2 linked regions of the Luteolibacter yonseiensis genome follow. Each later gene encodes a partner of the first gene's protein in a complex. Links are inferred from orthologs where the notes say so. Each region holds a gene or a part of one and is shown in the gene's direction. Other genes may lie near its edges.

Region 1 (9,122 bases):
GGTATCCTGATTTTCTGAAACCTCTCGCGGATGGTTCCGTCAGCGAGGCCAACATGGAAAACTACATCCATCAGCTGGCCATCTTTCTGGATGGTGAGACCGGCACCTCGTTCGCGAGAAAAACCGTAACGTGGAAGATAACGGACATGCCGGAGGTGCTCGGCCAGACCCAGGATTGGCTCAAGGACAATCCCGGCCCGAACCGCGACCGGTTCATCCGGGACGCCCATGGGGTGCTCAAGGAAAATCCGGAACTCAGGGACCGGGTTTTCGAAAAGATTCCTGCCGATGAATTGAAACGGATCTTGGAAAACTAGGGGTATCCCAGCCTCGCAACGGTCCGGATCGTCCTGTCCGGAAAACCGATCCTCTTCAAACCGAGCGGCTCAGCGCCCGCTGGTGCAGTTCCTCCAATGCTGATGCGGAGATCGGGGTCGGATCCGGATATTCGAAAATATTTCCCTCGAAGTTCCGCAGAGTGACCTTGCCCGCGGCCGCGTCCACGACGTAGTTCGGGTTGATGGGGATTTTTCCACCGCCACCGGGGCCGTCGATGACGAACTGTGGGATGGCGTAGCCCGTGGTGTGGCCACGCAGTCCTTCGATGATGGAAACTCCTTCGGCAACCGAGGTCCGCAGGTGGGAGGAACCGGTGATGAGGTCGCACTGATAGAGATAGTATGGCCGCACGCGGCACATGAGCAGCTTGTGGACGAGGGCCTTCTGAACCTCCACGCTGTCGTTCACCCCGCGCAGCAGCACGCTCTGGTTGCCGAGCGGGATGCCGGCGTCGGCGAGGCGGCCGAGGGCGTCGCGGACTTCGGTGGTGAGTTCGCGCGGGTGGTTCGTGTGGACGGAAATGAAAAGCGGGTGGTGCTTCTTCAGCATCGCGCACAACTCCGGGGTGATGCGCTGGGGCAGGAAGATCGGAATCCGCGAGCCGATGCGCACGAACTGGATGTGAGGGATGGATCTCAGACGGGTGAGGATCTTGTCCAGCCGGTCGTCCGAAAAGAGCAGGGGATCGCCACCGGAAAGCAGGACATCGCGGACTTCCGTGTGTTGTTCCAGGTATTTGAATGCGGGTTCCCATTGCGTTTCGAGATGTTGCTCACCCACACCGGATACCACCCGCGAGCGCGTGCAGTAGCGGCAGTAGGACGCGCAGCGGTCCGTCACGAGAAACAGCACGCGGTCCGGATAGCGATGCACGAGGCCCGGAACCGGCATGTGGGAATCCTCACCACACGGGTCCGCCATTTCTTCGGGAGCGGTCCAGCCTTCATCAATGCGCGGGATGATCTGCCTCCGGATCGGGCAGTTCGGATCATCGCGGTCGATGAGGTTGAAAAAGTGCGGCGTGATGGCCATCGCCAGCTTGGTCCCCGCCAGCAGGACGCCCGCGCGCTCCTCGTCGGTGAGATTCAGCCGGGCATCAAGATCCGCGAGAGAGTCCACGCGGTTTCTGAGCTGCCAGCGGTGGTCATGCCAGTTTTCCGTTGCCTCTTCCGACCAGTAGCCGGGCGCGTGGGAGATGAAGGCGGGATCGAGATCGGTGGGACGCATGGGATTGTAGGCCGCAGACACGGTGACAGTTTGATTTTGGACCGCATCCGCAAATCCGCAACCCATAATGTTACTTTTAAAATTTCTTATTTGGAGGCGCAGCGGCGGACCAGCTCGATGAGGCGGCCCGTGGACGCGGCCACTGTCGGGGCGAAGGGAAGCTTGTCATCCTTATCGTCGGCGGTCGGCATCGCGCGGGTGGCCACGCGGACCGCTGGCAAATCCATTTCAAAGAGCGTGCTGGCCAGATCCGTATCATCCCCCAGGCAAACCACTTCCGCACCGTAAACGGACCCCAGGCCTGAAACGAGCGCCAAGGGGGCGGCGGAAACATCACGTGATGTCAGCCACAACGATTCACCCGATCCCATCGCTTCCACACAGAGCACGGCATGGGGAGCACCGGCGGCTTTTATCACTTCGTGGAGTTTCGCGGCGGTTTCCAACACGGGGGATTCGCTGTCATTCACATGGGGAAGGAACAGGAAATGGATGGGGGAGAGAGGTTTGTCCCGGGCGGTCGCTTGCGCGGCGGCGAGGGTGGAGGCGAGTCCGGTGGCATTCGCTTCCGCTCCGCGCGACCCGGCACGGCTGTCGTAGGAGGTGAGCACCCATACCGGCGGCCGGTCGGATTTCTGGCCTTGGATCGTCACCTGGAGCAGCGGCCAATCCGCCGGGCCACGGTGTTTTTTCACGGTGTATCCCGTGTTCGAAGGGCCGAGCAGTCCTTCGATCATGGACGACGTCCGGGACAAGGCCGCCGCGGCGGTTTCGGACGACGTGTTCCGCTCGCCGATCACTTCCACGAATTTCTTCAGGTCATCCGCGATCAGTTCGGAAGAGACGGCTTTCACGAACCGTTCCTGTTCCACCTGCGCTTCTTTTTTTTCCCGGTGGAAATAATACCACAGCGCTCCGCCACCGGAGGCGAGCAACCACACGGGAAGCAGGACGAGAAAAAGGGTGACGGCGACGGGCCGTTTTTTCAACTCGCTCATCTCCTATTCCTTGTGGGCGCTGTCTTCGATCAGTGGAACGGCGGTCTCATCCTCCGAGTCCACCTCGACTTCGATCTCCTTGCGCAGCTTTTGGGAGATCCAAGGCCGCACCAGTCCATACAGCAGGAACATGCTGAAAAGCACCACCGGCATCACGTAACGGAACAACACCGTGGCGAAAACGAGCAGCATCGCGATGACGATGGCACCCAGGGTGCCGCGTGTCTTCCAATCCACCTTCTTGAAACTGGGGTAACGCACATCGCTGATCATCAGGAGGGAAAGCCCGAGCATCGCACCTGCCAAAACGTATTTCCACAAGCCGAGTTCGTGGTCGTTCTCGTGAAGATCGATGATCAGGAACGTCAGCGACGCGATGAACCCGGCCGCCATCGGAATCGGAAGGCCGCGGAAATCGGTCGAGGCACCGGGCTTTTTCGGCAGGGCGGCGAGGCAGTTGAATCTCGCGAGGCGCAGGGCTCCGCAGACCAGATAGATCAAGGCGATCGCCCAGCCGATGTTGCCCAGCGGATAAAGCACCGCGCGGGAGAGCAGCATGGCGGGAGCCATGCCGAAGGAAATGATGTCCGCCAGAGAGTCGAATTCCCGGCCGAACGGTGATTCCTGCCCACCCAGCCGTGCCAGCCGCCCGTCCAACAGGTCGAACAAACAGGAGCCGAAGATCAGCAGGATCGCATACTCATAATAGCGTTTTGAGATTTCGAAATATTGCTTGGCGGAAAGCAGTCCGTCTCCGGAGTTCTTCTGCACCTCGATGAGGCCGATGACGATCATCACGACGGCGAAAAATCCGCACGCCAGATTGAGTGCCGTCATCAGGTTCGGCAAAAAGTAGATTTTTGGTTCGTCAGGATCGCGTTCCCTCGGCATGCGGTAGTCTATTCCACGACTTGCCATCAGTAAACAGCGCAAAGTATGCAAGATTTCAACCGGTCCCGGATGAGGGTTATTTGCTTCCAGCGATCATTGTGGCAGGTTTATCTTCAAGAAGACCGACATGCCAACCCGTGCTTCAAAGATCGCCAGCTCGCTCAAGCAGATCGGGGACATCCATGTGAATGACGTGGACCTGCGCGGACTGCTGAACACCGACATCGAAGAACTGGAAATCTCGCGTTCCCTCCGCCGCCTTGGCCGGATCCGTGTGACGGACTGGGAGTTCAGCGACGTGTTGCCTGCGGTGAAGAAGGTGGCGAACCAGGAGGTTCATGTGATGGACTTCCTCAGGCGCACCGCCAATTACAAGGTGATGGACTGGGATTTCCGAGTGTCCGGCACGGAGGGCAGCCGGAAACCTGAGGAGGAAATCACCGATTCCCCTGAAATCCGGGCGCTGATCGTCCGATTGAAGGGTTTCCTGCAATATTTGGTGCTCCATCTCGTCGAGAAACCGGAACTCGCACGGATAAGGGTTTCCCCATTGCAACCACGCGGCCTGAGATTCAGGCTCGTTCTGGTGAAAAAAGATGTCTCGACGCTCATCGGCAGGGAGGGACAGACGGCTGCGGCCATCCGCGGCATGATGAAGGCCGCCGCCCGCAGCCACGGGGTCGACATCCTGCTGCAGATCCACTCGCATGAAGAAGAGGCGGATGACCGCTGATCCGGGATAGCGGGGTTGTTTTCAAACGAACCGTGGTTCACACTCCTCCCATGCAAGTCTCCGAACTGACGACCGATTCACCGATGGGGCAGATCATGGAAGCCCTGCCGGGGGCCAAGCGGGCGATCTTCGCCCGCTACCACCTGGGGGGGTGCCAGAGCTGCGCGTTCTCGAACGAGGAAACGCTGGCGGAACTCAGCGCCCGCTCGGAAATTCCGGCGGACGAGGTGCTGAAACATCTGCTCGCCAGCCATGTGCATGATTCCGAAATGCTGATGGAGCCAGCCGTGGCGAAGGAGGAGATTTCCACCCTGCGCCTCATCGACCTTCGCACCCGCGAGGAGCACGAGGCCGTCGTCATCGCGGGGTCCGAGTTCTTCACCCAGGAACTCCAGCAAAAGCTCTTCGCCGGGGATTCGGATGCCCGGATCCTGCTCTACGACCACAGTGGGAAGAATGTCCTGGATCAGGTGGCCTGGTTCCGGGGACACGGACTCAAGCAGACCTACGGGCTGCGTGGCGGCATCGATGCCTGGAGCAGGGAAGCGGACCCGTCCGTGCAGCGCTACCGGCTGGAAATGGACTGAGGCGGGAGAACGTCATTCCCACGTTTCAAAGTTCCATCTTGCATCCAACCGCCAGAATCCCGAACCTCCGCGCCTCTACCATGCAGCTCCTCGAATTCGAAAAACCGGCAGCCGATCTTGAACGCGAACTCGAGAAACTTCGTACGAAGTCCGCTTCGCAAAACATCGACATGTCCGCGGAGATCTCCATCATGGAGAACAAGCTCGCCGAGACGAAGGCGCAGATTTACAAAAACCTAACCCCGTGGCAGCGTGTCCAGATCGCCCGTCACACGAACCGTCCGTTCATGCTCGACTACGTTTCCCTCGCATTCACGGATTTTTGTGAACTCCACGGAGACCGCCACATTGGCGATGACGCATCCATGCCGGGTGGATTCGCCCGCATCGGCGGCCAGCGGGTGGTGGTCATCGGCCATCAGAAGGGGCGCGACACCAAGGAAAATCTCAAACGCAACTTCGGCAGCGCGCACCCTGAAGGCTACCGCAAGGCATTGCGCCTGATGAAGATCGCTGAAAAATTCGGCCTTCCGGTCATCACCATGATCGATACTCCCGGCGCCTTCCCGGGCATCGGCGCGGAGGAGCGGAACATCGCCGAAGCCATCGCGTTCAATCTCCGGGAAATGATGCTGCTGAAAGTCCCGGTCATCGCCATCGTCCTCGGTGAGGGCGGTTCCGGCGGTGCCCTCGGCATCGGCGTCGCCGATCGCGTCATCATGATGGAGAACGCGTACTACTCCGTCATCAGCCCGGAAGGATGCGCGGCCATTCTCTGGAAGCACCGCAAGCACGCTCCGGAAGCCGCGGAAGCCATGAAACTCGTTGCTCCGGACCTGAAGAAACTCGGCCTCATCGACGACGTGATCGACGAGCCCACCGGCGGCGCGCACAACGACCACCAGGCCACGGCGGAAGCCTTCCGCGACAAGGTCCTTTCCCACATCGCCGAGCTGTCCAAGCTGGGCACGGAGCAACTCCTCAACGAACGCTACGAGAAATTCCGCGCCTTCGGCGAGTGGCAGGGGAAAGAATGAGCCAAAGTTCCCCGTATCCCGCGCGCGATGTTGCAAAAAGCACGCCGCCAATTTTCCATTTTACCCAAAAAAATACCATATCATGTCGATCAAAGTAGGAGTCATCGGAGCAGGCGGAATGTTGCAATACCACGCCGCGGGTTTTCGCCAGGCAGGAGCTGAAATCGTGGCCGTCGCCGATCCCGCACCCGGTGCCGCCGCACGTGCCACGGAGAAGTGGGGCATCGCGAACGCTTACGAGTCCGTCGATGCCATGCTGGCCGAATGCGCGGAACTCGATGCCGTCAGCATTATCGTGCCGAACAAGTTCCACGCACCGCTCGCGCTCCAGTGTCTCAAGGCTGGAAAACACGTTTTCTGTGAAAAACCACCCGCCCTCAAGGCTGCGGAGGTCGAGGAAATGATCGCCGTCGCCGATTCGGTGGGCAAGAAGCTGATGTTCAACTTCAACAACCGCGCCCGCCCCGAGTCCCAGGCGATGAAGGGCTATTGCGACGACGGAACCGTCGGCTCGATCAACTCCGCCCAGGCGAAGTGGATCCGCCGCACCGGAATTCCGGGCTTCGGCGGTTGGTTCACCACCAAGGAACTCTCCGGCGGTGGCGCGGTCATCGACCTGCTCCACATGATCGATCTCGCCCTGTATTTCATGGGTTACCCCGAGCCCGCGCACGTGCTTGCGAACACCTTCGACACCTTCATCACCGACAGGGGATTCAAGGGTCCTTGGGGCATCCCCGACCGTGCCGATGGCACGAACAACGTCGAGGCCGCCGCCCACGGATTCGTCACCTTCAAGACCGGCCAGGTCCTCACGCTGCAGGTCTCCTGGGCGGAGATGGTCAAGCGCGAGGAAGTCTCCGTCGTCTTCCAAGGCACCAAGGCCGGTGGCAAGGTGGAGCGCCTTTTCGGTCGCGACGGTTTGGATGAAACCGCCATCGACACCTGCGAACTCTACGTCCAGGAAAACGGCAACAGCGTGAACCGCACCATCGTCACCCCGGCGTGTGAGGACATGGGCCGCAGCAATTCCGCCCGCAACTTCATCGAAGCGATCGAAGGCAAGGCCGCCGCGCTCAATACCCCGGACCAGGCGCACAAGCTGATGAAGATCATCGACGCGCTCTACGAGTCCGCCGCTTCCGGCAAGCCTGTCTCGATCTGATTCCTCACACCCAACCAAGAACCCAACTTCCTCATGACCCGCAAACTCCGCATGGGCATGGTCGGTGGTGGACGCGGTGCCTTCATCGGCGCCGTCCACCGCATGGCTGCGAACCTCGACGGGAAAATCGAACTCGTCGCCGGTTGCTTCTCGTCGAACGCCGAGAAATCCAAGCTCTCCGGCGAGGATTTTTTCCTCGACCCATCGCGGGTTTACACCTCTTACACGGAGATGGCGAAGACCGAAGGCGCGCTGCCGCTGGGCGAGCGCATCGACTTCGTCAGCATCGTCACCCGGAATGACCTGCATTTCCCGGTGGCGAAGGCCTTCCTCGAAGCGGGAATCCACATCGTCTGTGAAAAGCCGATGGCGTTTTCGCTCGCGGAAGCGAAGGAGTTGAAAAAGATCGTCGTCGAGTCCGGCCTCGTCTTCGCCCTCACGCACAACTACACGGGATACCCGATGGTCAAGGAAGCGCGGGCGATGGTGAAGGCAGGGAAGCTGGGCCGCATCCTGAAAATCGTCGCCGAGTATCCGCAGGGATACGCCGTCGGCGCGATCAAGCAGCAGGCGGACGGAGCGATTTCCAACTGGCGCATGGACCCGAGCGTGGCGGGTGTCTCGAACTGCATCGGTGACATCGGCTCCCATGCGGAGAACCTCGCCCGCTACATCACCGGTCTCGAACTCGAGGAAATCGCCGCGGATCTCAACACCTTCATCCCCGGCCGCACGCTGGATGACGACGGCAGCATGCTCGTCCGTTACGAAGGTGGCGCCCGCGGGGTTCTCTTCGCCTCGCAGATTTCCACGGGCGATGAGAACAACCTGAACATCCGCGTTTACGGTGAGGATGCGTCCATCGAGTGGCACCAGGAGCACCCGAACGAACTCATCGTGAAATTCGCCGACGCTCCCCGCCAGGTCTGGCGCCGGGGCAACAGCTACAACGGCCCGGAAGCCGCGAAATACACACGGCTTCCATTCGGCCATCCGGAAGCGTTCATCGAAGCCTTCGCGAACGTCTACCTTGCGGCCACGGAGGCGATTTCAGACCACCTCGCGGGCAATTATCCCCGCGCCGAGGGCTACGATTTCCCGGATGTCGATGATGGTGTGGAGGGTATGGCGTTCATCGAAGCCGCCGTCGCGTCCTCCAAGGAGAACGCCGCTTGGAAGCCCGTCCACGGAGCCTGAAACCGGGAGCGCGGAATTCATTCCGCGCGAAAGGCTTTGCGTGAGTCTCGGTAGCCCATAGGACCCATAGGACCTCGATTCGCGCGGAATGGACTGCCGCGCTCCAATGCTTACCTGCCCAAGCCTTTCACGATGGCGGTCACATTATGGCGCACCATTTCGTCGTAGCTTTTGACGCCGGTACCGTCCGCGATGAGCGGCTCTCCCAGCCGGATGCCGGTATCGTTCGTCAACGTTTGCAGGATCTTGGGATTCGACTCTTTCTCCGGGAAAATCGCCAAAACCTTTTCCTTCTTGAGAGTCGTGACCAGCGCCGCCAGTTCCTTGGGATCCGGCATTTGTTCCCTACTAAGGCCCTGCACCGGGTGGGCGGTGAAGCCGAAGTCCTTGCAAAAATAATTGAACGCCGCGTGCGCTGTCGCCAGATGCCGGCTGTCTCTGGGGATTTTTGAAATCTCGCGTCTCGTCCAGCGCTCCAGCTCATCGAGTTTTTTCCGGTAAGCTTCGGCATTCTTCCTGAACTCTTCCGCATGCTCCGGTGCAGCATCGGCAAGCGACCCGCTCACGATTCCCGTCGCCCGGCGGAACAGATCGATCGAGTGCCACCAGTGGGGGTCGGTTTCGTGTTCGTGGTCGTGATCATGCCCTTCGTGGTCGCAAGCTCCCTCCAACGCCGGCAAGGTCGAGCCCACCTCCACGAGCACCGCCTTGTTCGCGATGATGGCCTTCAACTTGGGCAGGTAGCCTTCCAATCCCATGCCCGCGACCAGATAAATCGTGGCGCCTTCTGCTTTTTTCAGATCGTCCGGTTTGGGCTCGAAGTGATGGGGATCGCCGTTCGGACCGATCAGATCCACCACCTCCACCGACCCGCCGCCCACTTGTCTGGCGATGTCTCCCAGCAGGGGATGCAGCACCGCGACCTTCAGTTCTCCCGCCTGCAATGGA
Region 2 (9,133 bases), on another replicon or contig:
GGGCGGAGGATTTTTTCCGCCTCATCCGCGCAGACACCGGAGACCACCTCGATCCCTGCGGCGGTCAGAAGTTCGTCCGCACGTCCGGCGTGATCCGGGTTGCGGTCCACACAGGCGTAAACCACCCGTTTCACTCCAGCCTCGATGAGGCCCTGGGTGCAGGGAGGAGTGCGGCCATGGGTGGAACAAGGCTCAAGCGTGACGTAGATGGTGGAACCACGGACGTCCTTGCCACGGGCATCCGCAAGGGCCTCGCGCTCGGAGTGGGGCTCCCCTGCCTTGCGGTGCCAGCCTTTGCCCAACACCACGCCATCCTTCACGATCACCGCGCCCACCGGGGGATTCGGCGCGGTCCGGCCGATCCCTTTCCGGGCTTCGTCCAGCGCCGCCCGCATCCGGAGCACGTCATCACTCATGCCAGCGGACTGTTGGAGTTGCCGATCCATTCGAGCTGGAGAGGTTGGTCGGTGCGCACCGGAAAGTCCTGTTTGGCACCGGCGAATTCGATGCCGGCTTCGGAAAAGCGCTTCTCCAGCATGAAACGGATGTCACTGGCCACGACGTCGCCATTCGTCTTGTCGTTGAACTCCGTCCAGTAGAAGGCGGTGAAGACATAGGCGTTGTCCGTAATGTCCTCGAAGGTGATGACCGGCGCGGGCTCTTTCAGGATCAATCCATGACGCTCCACGCATTCCTTGATAATGGTGCTGACCGTCTGCGGGGAGGATCCGTGCGCGACCCGCACCGAAAGCGTGCGCCGCACCCGCCGGTTGGACAGCGTCAGGTTCGTGATCCGGTTTTCGAGGAAAAACGAATTCGGCACCAGCGTCTCCTTGCCGTCGCCACCGCGCAGGACGGAGGAACGGGTGTTGATTTCCGAGACGGTTCCGGACAGCCCGCCCACGTCCACGATGTCGCCCACGCGGATCTTGCGCTCGAAAAGCACGATGATGCCGCAGATGAAATTCTTGATGAGGGTCTGCGAACCGAAACCAAGACCGATGGCGAGCGCGCCCCCGAAGAAGGCGAAGATGGTGATCGGGATTTTCAGCAGCGAAAGCGTGCCGATCGCCAGGAAGACGGCGGCCACGATCATCGCCCAGTTCCTCAACGTCTTCGCCTGCGCTTCCGCGATGTGGCCACGGCGGGTGATGGTGCCCTGGATCCGGTTCGCGATCCTTGCGAGGATGGCGTAACCGATGGTGAAAAAGAACAGCGCCCGCAGCAACCCGCCCAGCGTGACCGGCACCTTGGTGGTGATGACCTGCCCCTGGACCTCCACCTTTTCCTCCGAACTCGTGACCTCGAAGGACCAGATCCGCAGCAACAGATCCCAGGCCTCGGTGGCGGATTCGGTGAGCTGCTGGTTGATCGTCTTCTTATCCCTCGGTGTGAAATCCACGATCCACCGTTCCAGAAGTTTCAAGTGGCTTCCGACGGAACGGGAAATCCGCTGGAAGACCGCGAGCTTCTCCGCCTTGCCCTTCCTTTGCTCGGCCATCAAGGGAGCTTTCGGGTCGGACGGATCGGTCGAGGCGTAGCGCGAATCCAGCCTGCTCAGATCCGCATTGATGCCGGAAATCTCGTTCTCGATGAAAACCTGCCAAGCATTGAGGCGGTCCCGCAGATCACGCAATGCGAGCAGTGATTTCGTGCGGGAGTCCGGCTTGGCGGCGTCATACCAGGACTTCCGCTCCTGATAGGAGCTGAGGATCATGGCTTCCAACTGGCGGAGGTTTTCAAACGCCTCGGCCACGGCTTCAAGGGTGTCCACCCGCTCGTTCGCGAGATCCATCCGGAATTTCGCGAGGTCGAGGCCCTCCGGCGCTTTCCCCTCCGGAGCGGAGGCAAGCAGGGCATCAAGCGCCGATTGTTCCTGCTTGCGCGCCGTGGTGGCGGATTTCTGGCGCTTCTGGACCGCGTCGAGTTCCTTGGTGAGCGCCGCTTTTCTCTCGGAGCTGGCGGATTCGATCTTCGCCAGATCTTCCTTGCCGAACCGGGTGCTTGAGCGGGCGATCTTGATTTTCCGGTCCAGCAGCGCGAGCTCGGCCCTGGTGCTTTCTATCTGGTAGCCGAGAATTTCGCAGCTGGTCTGGATCAAACCGACACGCACCGCGAACTGCCGGGCCTTGGCCTGCGAGGCGTCCCGCCTCCACTTCACGGCATCATCCCCATCGACCGGCAGCTTGTTCGCGGCCTCCTCGTTCGCCCGCGTTTCCACCAGCAACGGGGCGAGAGCACGCTGGAAGACGACCATCGACGACTCATGGGACGAAAGCTTGCCGCGCATGGCATCCTGCTCGTTCCGCAGTTCGTCGAGCATGAGGATCGAGTAGGGAGGAAGCTCCTTGAAGCCTACCCAGGCATCCGTCTCCTTGCGGGTGGCCTCCAGAGCCTTGCTTTCGGAAACCGCCACATCCAGCGACTTGAGATACCTGTCGATGTTCTGGACCGTCTGCTCCGCCTCATTCCGGCGCTCTTCCAGATCCTGGGGCGTGATGCCGGCGGGCAGCGAAGCCGCCGCCGCGGGATCATCGAACCGGGCGATGGACTCGGCCCCTTCCTTTCTCCACTGCTGGAGGCGGGCCAGACGGTCATCCGGTTTTTCCCCGGAGGGTGTGGACTTCTGGTCCCCCATGCTTTCCAACACCTTTTTCAGCCCCGGCGCATCGGCGGGAGATTCGTTGGAAAAAGCGAGCACGGCCGCGAGCAGGCAGGCCAGCTTCAGCTTGAAGGAAGTTTTTTGAAACAACATGGCTCCGGGTTCCTTGCTCACACGTCGCCGCGGTCGTCCTTTTCCAGTTGGATCCGGTCCGCCAGATTGCGGGCCTTCACGCTGTTGCGTTTCGCCCAGCGTTCGACGGCCATCTGGCGCTTCTCGGAGCGTTTCTTGAGCGCGGCGATCTCGTTTTCGAGATTGAGGAAATTTTCATAACGCCCGGCGTCGAGCGTACCCGCCTCCACGGCGGCGCGGATGGCACATTTCGCGTCCTTGCGGTGGCTGCAGTCCGAGAACTTGCAATCCGCGGCGAGCGCGGTGACATCCGCGAAACTGTCGCGCAGCGTGCTCTCATCCGTCCACATCTGGATTTCGCGCATGCCCGGGTTGTCAATGAGCATGCCGCCGTTCCGCAGCGGGACGAGCTCGCGGGAGGTGGTGGTGTGGCGGCCTTTGCCGGTGATCTCGTTCACCTCGCCGGTCCACTGCCAGTCGTCACCATAGAGCTGGTTCACCAGGGTGGACTTTCCAACCCCGCTGGAGCCCACGATGCACATGGTGGTCCCCTTCTTGATGTATTTCTTGAGCACCTTGAGCCCCTGCCCGCTCACCGCGCTGGTGACGTGCACGCTGGCACCGTCCCACAGGGCCGCGATCTCCGCCGCCGCGGCCTGGCTTTGCTCGATGGGAAGGAGGTCGGACTTGTTCACCAGAACCAGTGCCTTCGCACCGCTGCGGCCGATGAGCATGAAATAGCGCTCCATGCGGCGGATGTTGAAGTCCGCCCCCGCGTCCGTGACAACGGTGACGATGTCGATGTTCGCCCCGATAACCTGCGCCTGGCTGCTGTTGCCCGGCATCTTCCGCGAGAAACACGTCCGTCTCGGCAGCATCGCCCGGATGACCGACGGATGGTTTTCATCGCCGAGCTCGATCATCACCCAGTCGCCCACGGCAGGCAGATCCGCGTCGCAGGCGGCCTCATGCCAGACCCGGCCGCAGAGCACGACGTCGATTTCGTCGCCCCCCTTGATGAACGCGCCGTAGTTGATGACCGTCTCGCGGATCAGCCGCGCGGGGATCCAGCCCTTTCCCGCGAAGGCCGCGTGGGCTTTTTCCAAATCGTCGTTCCATCCAAGTTCTTTCAAGGTCATCCGCGCCCAATCTAGCGCAAGACGGGCGGCTGTCGATTCCTGCGTTCATAAGTGATTCCAGAACGGTGTCATCGGACCGGTTCCGCCTCCGGCGCCCGGAAGCCACCCCGGCTCGAAAAGAAAAATTCCGGTTTGTCCGCCTTCCAGGCCCCCGACCCACCGGGGAAATCCGCCATTTTCCGGCAGAGAACTTTCAAAAGGGGGTTGTCGTGGGGGAACGCCGTCGCTAGCGTGTCGGTCGCGAGCGGTCCGACACGACGCCTCCCGATCTCCAGCAACTTTCAAATTTTATGGGTATTTTCAGCAAACCCCGCCTGCGCAGCCTCGACCGACGTGAAGACATGCCCGAAGGACTTTGGGTGAAATGTCCGGACTGCGGCGCGCTGATCCATACGCTCGAACTCAAGCAGAACCTCCACGTCTGTGTGCATTGCAGCCACCATTTCCTCATCGATTCACGCGAGCGCATCGCGATGCTGGCGGACGAGGGATCGTTCGAGGAAACGGAAGCGGGCCTCGTTTCCGCCAATCCGCTGGGCTTCGCCGGTTACGAAGCGAAGACCGCGGCACTGCGGGAAAAGACCGGTCTGGACGATGCGGTGATCTCCGGCCGTCTCACGATCGACGGCCAGAAGGCGATGATCGCGGTGATGGATTTCAAATTCTTCGCCGGATCGATGGGCTCCGTCGTCGGCGAGAAAATCACCCGCGCCATCGAGACCGCCATCGCGGAAAAACGCGGTGTCATCATCGTCTCGGCCTCCTCCGGCGCACGCATGCAGGAGGGCATGCTTTCCCTGATGCAGATGGCGAAGACCTGCGGCGCGCTGGCCCGCCTGTCCGAAGCGAAGCTGCCTTACATCTCGCTGCTGACCCATCCGACCACCGGCGGTGTGACCGCCTCCTTCGCCACCATCGGCGACATCAACCTGGCCGAGCCGAAGTGCATGATCGGTTTCGCCGGCCCGCGCGTGGTCAAGGAAACGACCCACCAGAACCTGCCGCCCGGTTTCCAAACGGCGGAGTTCATGTTGGAGCACGGCCTCATCGACGCCATCGTGCCGCGGACGAAACTGCGGGAGCGGCTTGGCAGCCTGCTGGCGTACATGATGCCGCAGTGAGAAATTCGGGGAGCCGTGGCGTCACCTCGCTTTGGATCGCAGCAAGACGGCTGGGAACAAATTACCATCATCCGGGAGATCACCCCTCCCCCGGCGGAGTCACCACCACGACCCGCTCGACCCCGCGCTTTGAAAACTCCTCCCAGTAACGCTTCTCCCAAGCGACGGTGCGGGCGCGGCGTTCTTCCTCGCTGAGTTTTTCCCAGACATCGAAGCCGATGGCGCGGGCGAGATCCCGGTCCGAAAGGCGCACGGCGAGTTCGTCCCAAAAACTTTCGTTACGGAACTCCTCGTAGCACTCGTGATAGAACAGGCCTTCCTCCTTGTCCGCCTTGACGCGGAAGCGCTGGGTTTCCTCGTCGAATTCGATCCAATCGCCCAAGCCGGAATGGCCCGCTTTCTCGAGGATCTTGCTTTCAAGATTCTCGAATGCTGTGACCTGGTCGTTCGCGGATTCCTTCTGGTTCCATGACGCGACGTTCGCCGCGAGGCTGACCATTTCCACAAGTGTGGCGAGTTCCTGATCTGAGAGGCGCAAATGCATTCGTGCGGGGAGACAACCACCGGGCGGGGTTGGCCGCAAGCCCGCATGAGCGGAATGGAAAATATGAAAGGAACGGGAATGATCGGAAGCCCGCGGATCTTTCGCTTGATCTTGGCAAAATCCTCCGGCAGCTTGCGCACCTGCCGTGCACGAGTAGCTCAGCGGTAGAGCGGTCCGCTTACACCGGATTGGTCGGCGGTTCGATCCCGTCCTCGTGTACCATTTTCCTCCATGTGGAGGGCTTTCAGAAGCGCCAGACCTCGTGCGTTTCTCCTTTTTGCCAAATCCCCGAGGATTCCTCGATCACGCCATGGCTGAGCCAGCCATCATTCCACTCGACCCAGTGGGATCGACCCGGCGGCATGAACGACCCGGTGTTGATGATGCGGCGGCCGTTCCTCAACCAGCTTCCCCGGTGATGGAAGTGGCCGATGACGAGCATCTCCGCATTCGGAAAATAATTGGCGCAGAATTTGTCCCCCTCCGTCCCCTGGGTGAGCCAGGACTCGATCATTTTCACCGCCCGCATGGGAGGGAACACCGCATCCATGGCACGGAGGATGAACTTGCGTCCGCTCGGGTATTCCACCGAACGCAGTTCGCTGGCCACGGCACGGGCGACCTCCAGGCGTTGACCGATGTCTTCATGCGCATGGGGAAACCGGTCCCATAGCTCCTTCACGCGCCCGTTGTTGACGAGGATCTCGCGTTTCCACGGTGAGCCGTCGAAGAGCAGCGCGTCACCATGGGTGACGATGATCCTGCCGCCCGCCAGTTCCACCCAGCCGGGACCGGTCCAACCGGGATCGTGATTGCCGGGGAGGAAAACCGCTTCGGCACCTTCCTCGCGGCATAGTTCCTTCAGCTCCGCGAGCATGGCGGACGAATGTTGGAAATAAACACGGGCGAGTTCCTGCCAGGTGTCGCCATTGAAAATGACGGTCCCTGCTCCGGCGATGAGCGGTCGCAGGGTGGAAACCTCACGGATGCGCGAGACCTTGTGGCCGAGATGGAGATCTGAGAGAACCCGGACGGGTTCATTCATGGGCCACCCGGCGCTGGCGCACCGCCTCGAAGACGCAGACACCGGTAGCGACGGAGACGTTCAGGCACTCGACCTTTCCCGCCATCGGAATGGAGGCGAGAAAATCACAATTTTCCTCGGTCAGGCGGCGCATGCCTTTTTCCTCCGCTCCCAGCACGATGGCGAGCGGACCCTTCAGATCGAGATCGTAGATGGACTTCGCGGTCGCATGGTCCGACGTGCCGACGAGCCAGAGACCGGCGGCCTTCAGCTTTTCCATGGTGCGGGCGAGATTGGTGACTTGCGCGAAGGGCACGTGATCCGCCGCCCCGACGGACACACGCCGCACGGTCTCGGTGATGCCGACCGCCTTGTCCTTTGGCGCGACCACGGCGTGCACGCCGGCGGCGTCCGCGGTGCGGAGGATGGCTCCGAGGTTGTGCGGGTCCTGCACACAGTCGAGGATGAGAATGAAAGGCTCCTTCTGCTCCGCGACGATCGCCATCAGGTCATCCTCATCCAGCGATGGCGTGATGGTTTCCACCGTCTGGACGTGGCGGTTTTCGCGGGCTTGTTTGTTATTTCCGCCGTGAGGCGCGGAGAAACGCGGTTTCATGGAGGAAATCCTGAAACAGTCCGGACCACGGAGTCGAGCGCGATGACATCTGAAGAGAGATGCCGGCATCAAATGAGGAATCTCTTTTTCAAAAATCGCTTGTCATTTTCGAGTTTTCAGTATTTATTGAAAACCGTGAACGCGGAAGCCGCCAAACTGAAACAGGCCAAGGACGAATTCGTCTCCCAATGGGGCGCGCTTGGCACGCAGTGGGGCATCAACCGCACGATGGCCCAGATTCACGCGCTCCTCATGACCTCGCCTGTCGCGATGACCACCGACGAGGTGATGGACGAACTGCAGATCAGCCGCGGAAACGCCCACACGAATCTCAAGGAACTCGTCGCCTGGGGCCTGCTCCGGGTGGTGGTGAAAAAGGGCGAACGCCGGGAATACTTCGAAGCGGAGAAGGACGTGTGGACCATGTTCACCATCATCGCCCGGGAGCGGAAACGCCGGGAGATCGACCCCGCGCTGGCCATTGTTCACAAATGCGCGGAGGAGACCCGCGATATTTCCACGACGGAAGGTAAGGCTTTCTTCGCGCAAATGCGCGCGCTGGAGGAATTCGTCAGTTTCGCTTCGAAAATGTCCGACCGCGTCGCATCCATGAAACACGGAATCGCCGTGCAACTCGCGACCAAGATTCTCGGCTAAAAAAATTTCCCGTTTGTTTTCATATTTTACTGAAAACTCGGAATTAACAAAAACAAAGAAAGATAAAAACATGAACGCCACAGTCATCACCTATGGAATTTATCTCACCATCGCCTTTCCGCTGACCATCTGGGTCGCACGCAACCTTTTCCGGAACGGCCGGATCTTCCTGGTCGATTGTTTTCATGGGAACGAATCCCTGGCCGACAGCGTGAACCAGCTTCTGGTGATGGGATTCTACCTCGTCAACTTCGGCTTCGTCGCGCTCTACCTCAAGATCGCCAATGAAGTGTTGGAGGTGCGCGGCATCTTCGAAGCGCTGAGCGGCAAGCTGGGGGTCGTGCTGCTGGTCCTCGGCGTCATGCACTTCTTCAACCTCTACGTCTTCACGAAAATGCGGAAACGCGCCACGTGGGACCAAGCACCGCCTCCGCTGCCACCCACCGGCCACATCGCCAACAAAGCCTGACATGAAGACACTCACCATCTTCTACGATCCCCGCTGCGGGTTATGCGCGAAATTCCGCATCTGGCTCGAAGCCCAGCCGAAACAGGTGGCCGTCGAGTTTCTCGGCTACGACACACCGGAGGCGGCCCGGCGGTTTCCCGGGCTGCGGGAAATCGGCGCGGATCGTGAGGTGGTGGTCCTCGCCGACGATGGCAGTTGGTGGCAGGGCAGCGCCGCCTGGCTGACCTGCCTGTGGACCACGGTGCGCTACCGCCACTGGGCGTTTCACCTGGCGGACCCGGTATTCCAGCCATTCGTCAAAAAAGCGGTGCATCTGCTCTCGGAAAACCGCCTGACCCTTTCCCGCCTGCTGAAACTCCGCACCGACGCGGATGTCGCCGCCGCGTTTCCCACCAGTCCCGATCCCGCCTGCGCGGACGGCACCTGCAAACTCTGACTCTTTTTTCCCATGAACCCAGTCATCGTCATTTTCGGAGCCAATGGATTCCTCGGCCGGTATCTCAGCCGCCACTTCGCAAGGAGTGGCAAGGAGGTGGTCGCCGTCGCCTGCGATCGTGAAGGATGGAGCGGTGATGGAATGTTCCTCGAATGGGACGGTAAAACCATCGGTCCATGGGCGCTCGCGCTCGAAGGAGCGGAGGCCGTCATCAACCTGGCGGGCCATAGTGTGAACTGCCGCTACACGCAGAAAAACCGCGGGCTCATCAAACAATCGCGGGTGGATGCCACACTCGTCATCGGCCAGGCGATCGCCGGTTGCAAAACACCGCCGAAGACCTGGTTGAATGCCAGCACCGCGACGTGGTACCGCCACGCCGAGGACAAACCG

What was found.
Region 2: the proteins of JIN84_RS21190 (region 1) and accD are in contact, whole or in part, in a solved structure (PDB 8UXZ), measured with the Escherichia coli proteins. The link is inferred for Luteolibacter yonseiensis from one-to-one orthologs.

The regions. Positions count from the first base shown.
Region 1 is NZ_JAENIK010000013.1:179,940-189,061, reverse strand. The notes cover bases 4,004-6,833. They hold JIN84_RS21190 (acetyl-CoA carboxylase carboxyltransferase subunit alpha), read left to right. Parts: upstream 4,004-4,855; coding sequence 4,856-5,812; downstream 5,813-6,833. Other genes in these bases: JIN84_RS21185 (Gfo/Idh/MocA family protein), read left to right, coding at 5,895-6,833; JIN84_RS21195 (rhodanese-like domain-containing protein), read left to right, coding at 4,239-4,775; JIN84_RS21200 (KH domain-containing protein), read left to right, coding at 4,004-4,188. In the rest of the region: JIN84_RS21220 (hypothetical protein), read left to right, coding at 1-317; JIN84_RS21215 (KamA family radical SAM protein), read right to left, coding at 373-1,566; JIN84_RS21210 (zinc-binding metallopeptidase family protein), read right to left, coding at 1,653-2,564; pssA (CDP-diacylglycerol--serine O-phosphatidyltransferase), read right to left, coding at 2,568-3,455; more of JIN84_RS21200, read left to right, coding at 3,583-4,003; more of JIN84_RS21185, read left to right, coding at 6,834-6,977; JIN84_RS21180 (Gfo/Idh/MocA family protein), read left to right, coding at 7,011-8,174; JIN84_RS21175 (metal ABC transporter substrate-binding protein), read right to left, coding at 8,285-9,122. UniProt on the Escherichia coli protein: Component of the acetyl coenzyme A carboxylase (ACC) complex. First, biotin carboxylase catalyzes the carboxylation of biotin on its carrier protein (BCCP) and then the CO(2) group is transferred by the carboxyltransferase to acetyl-CoA to form malonyl-CoA.
Region 2 is NZ_JAENIK010000011.1:130,056-139,188, reverse strand. Bases 3,238-6,078 are described here. They hold accD (acetyl-CoA carboxylase, carboxyltransferase subunit beta), read left to right. Parts: upstream 3,238-4,163; coding sequence 4,164-4,994; downstream 4,995-6,078. Other genes in these bases: JIN84_RS10290 (metallophosphoesterase family protein), read right to left, coding at 5,783-6,078; JIN84_RS10300 (hypothetical protein), read right to left, coding at 5,074-5,538; rsgA (ribosome small subunit-dependent GTPase A), read right to left, coding at 3,238-3,873. In the rest of the region: bifunctional diaminohydroxyphosphoribosylaminopyrimidine deaminase/5-amino-6-(5-phosphoribosylamino)uracil reductase RibD, read right to left, coding at 1-416; JIN84_RS10315 (mechanosensitive ion channel family protein), read right to left, coding at 413-2,755; more of rsgA, read right to left, coding at 2,773-3,237; more of JIN84_RS10290, read right to left, coding at 6,079-6,583; 23S rRNA (guanosine(2251)-2'-O)-methyltransferase RlmB, read right to left, coding at 6,576-7,178; JIN84_RS10280 (GbsR/MarR family transcriptional regulator), read left to right, coding at 7,314-7,835; JIN84_RS10275 (hypothetical protein), read left to right, coding at 7,906-8,304; JIN84_RS10270 (thiol-disulfide oxidoreductase DCC family protein), read left to right, coding at 8,306-8,740; JIN84_RS10265 (epimerase), read left to right, coding at 8,753-9,133.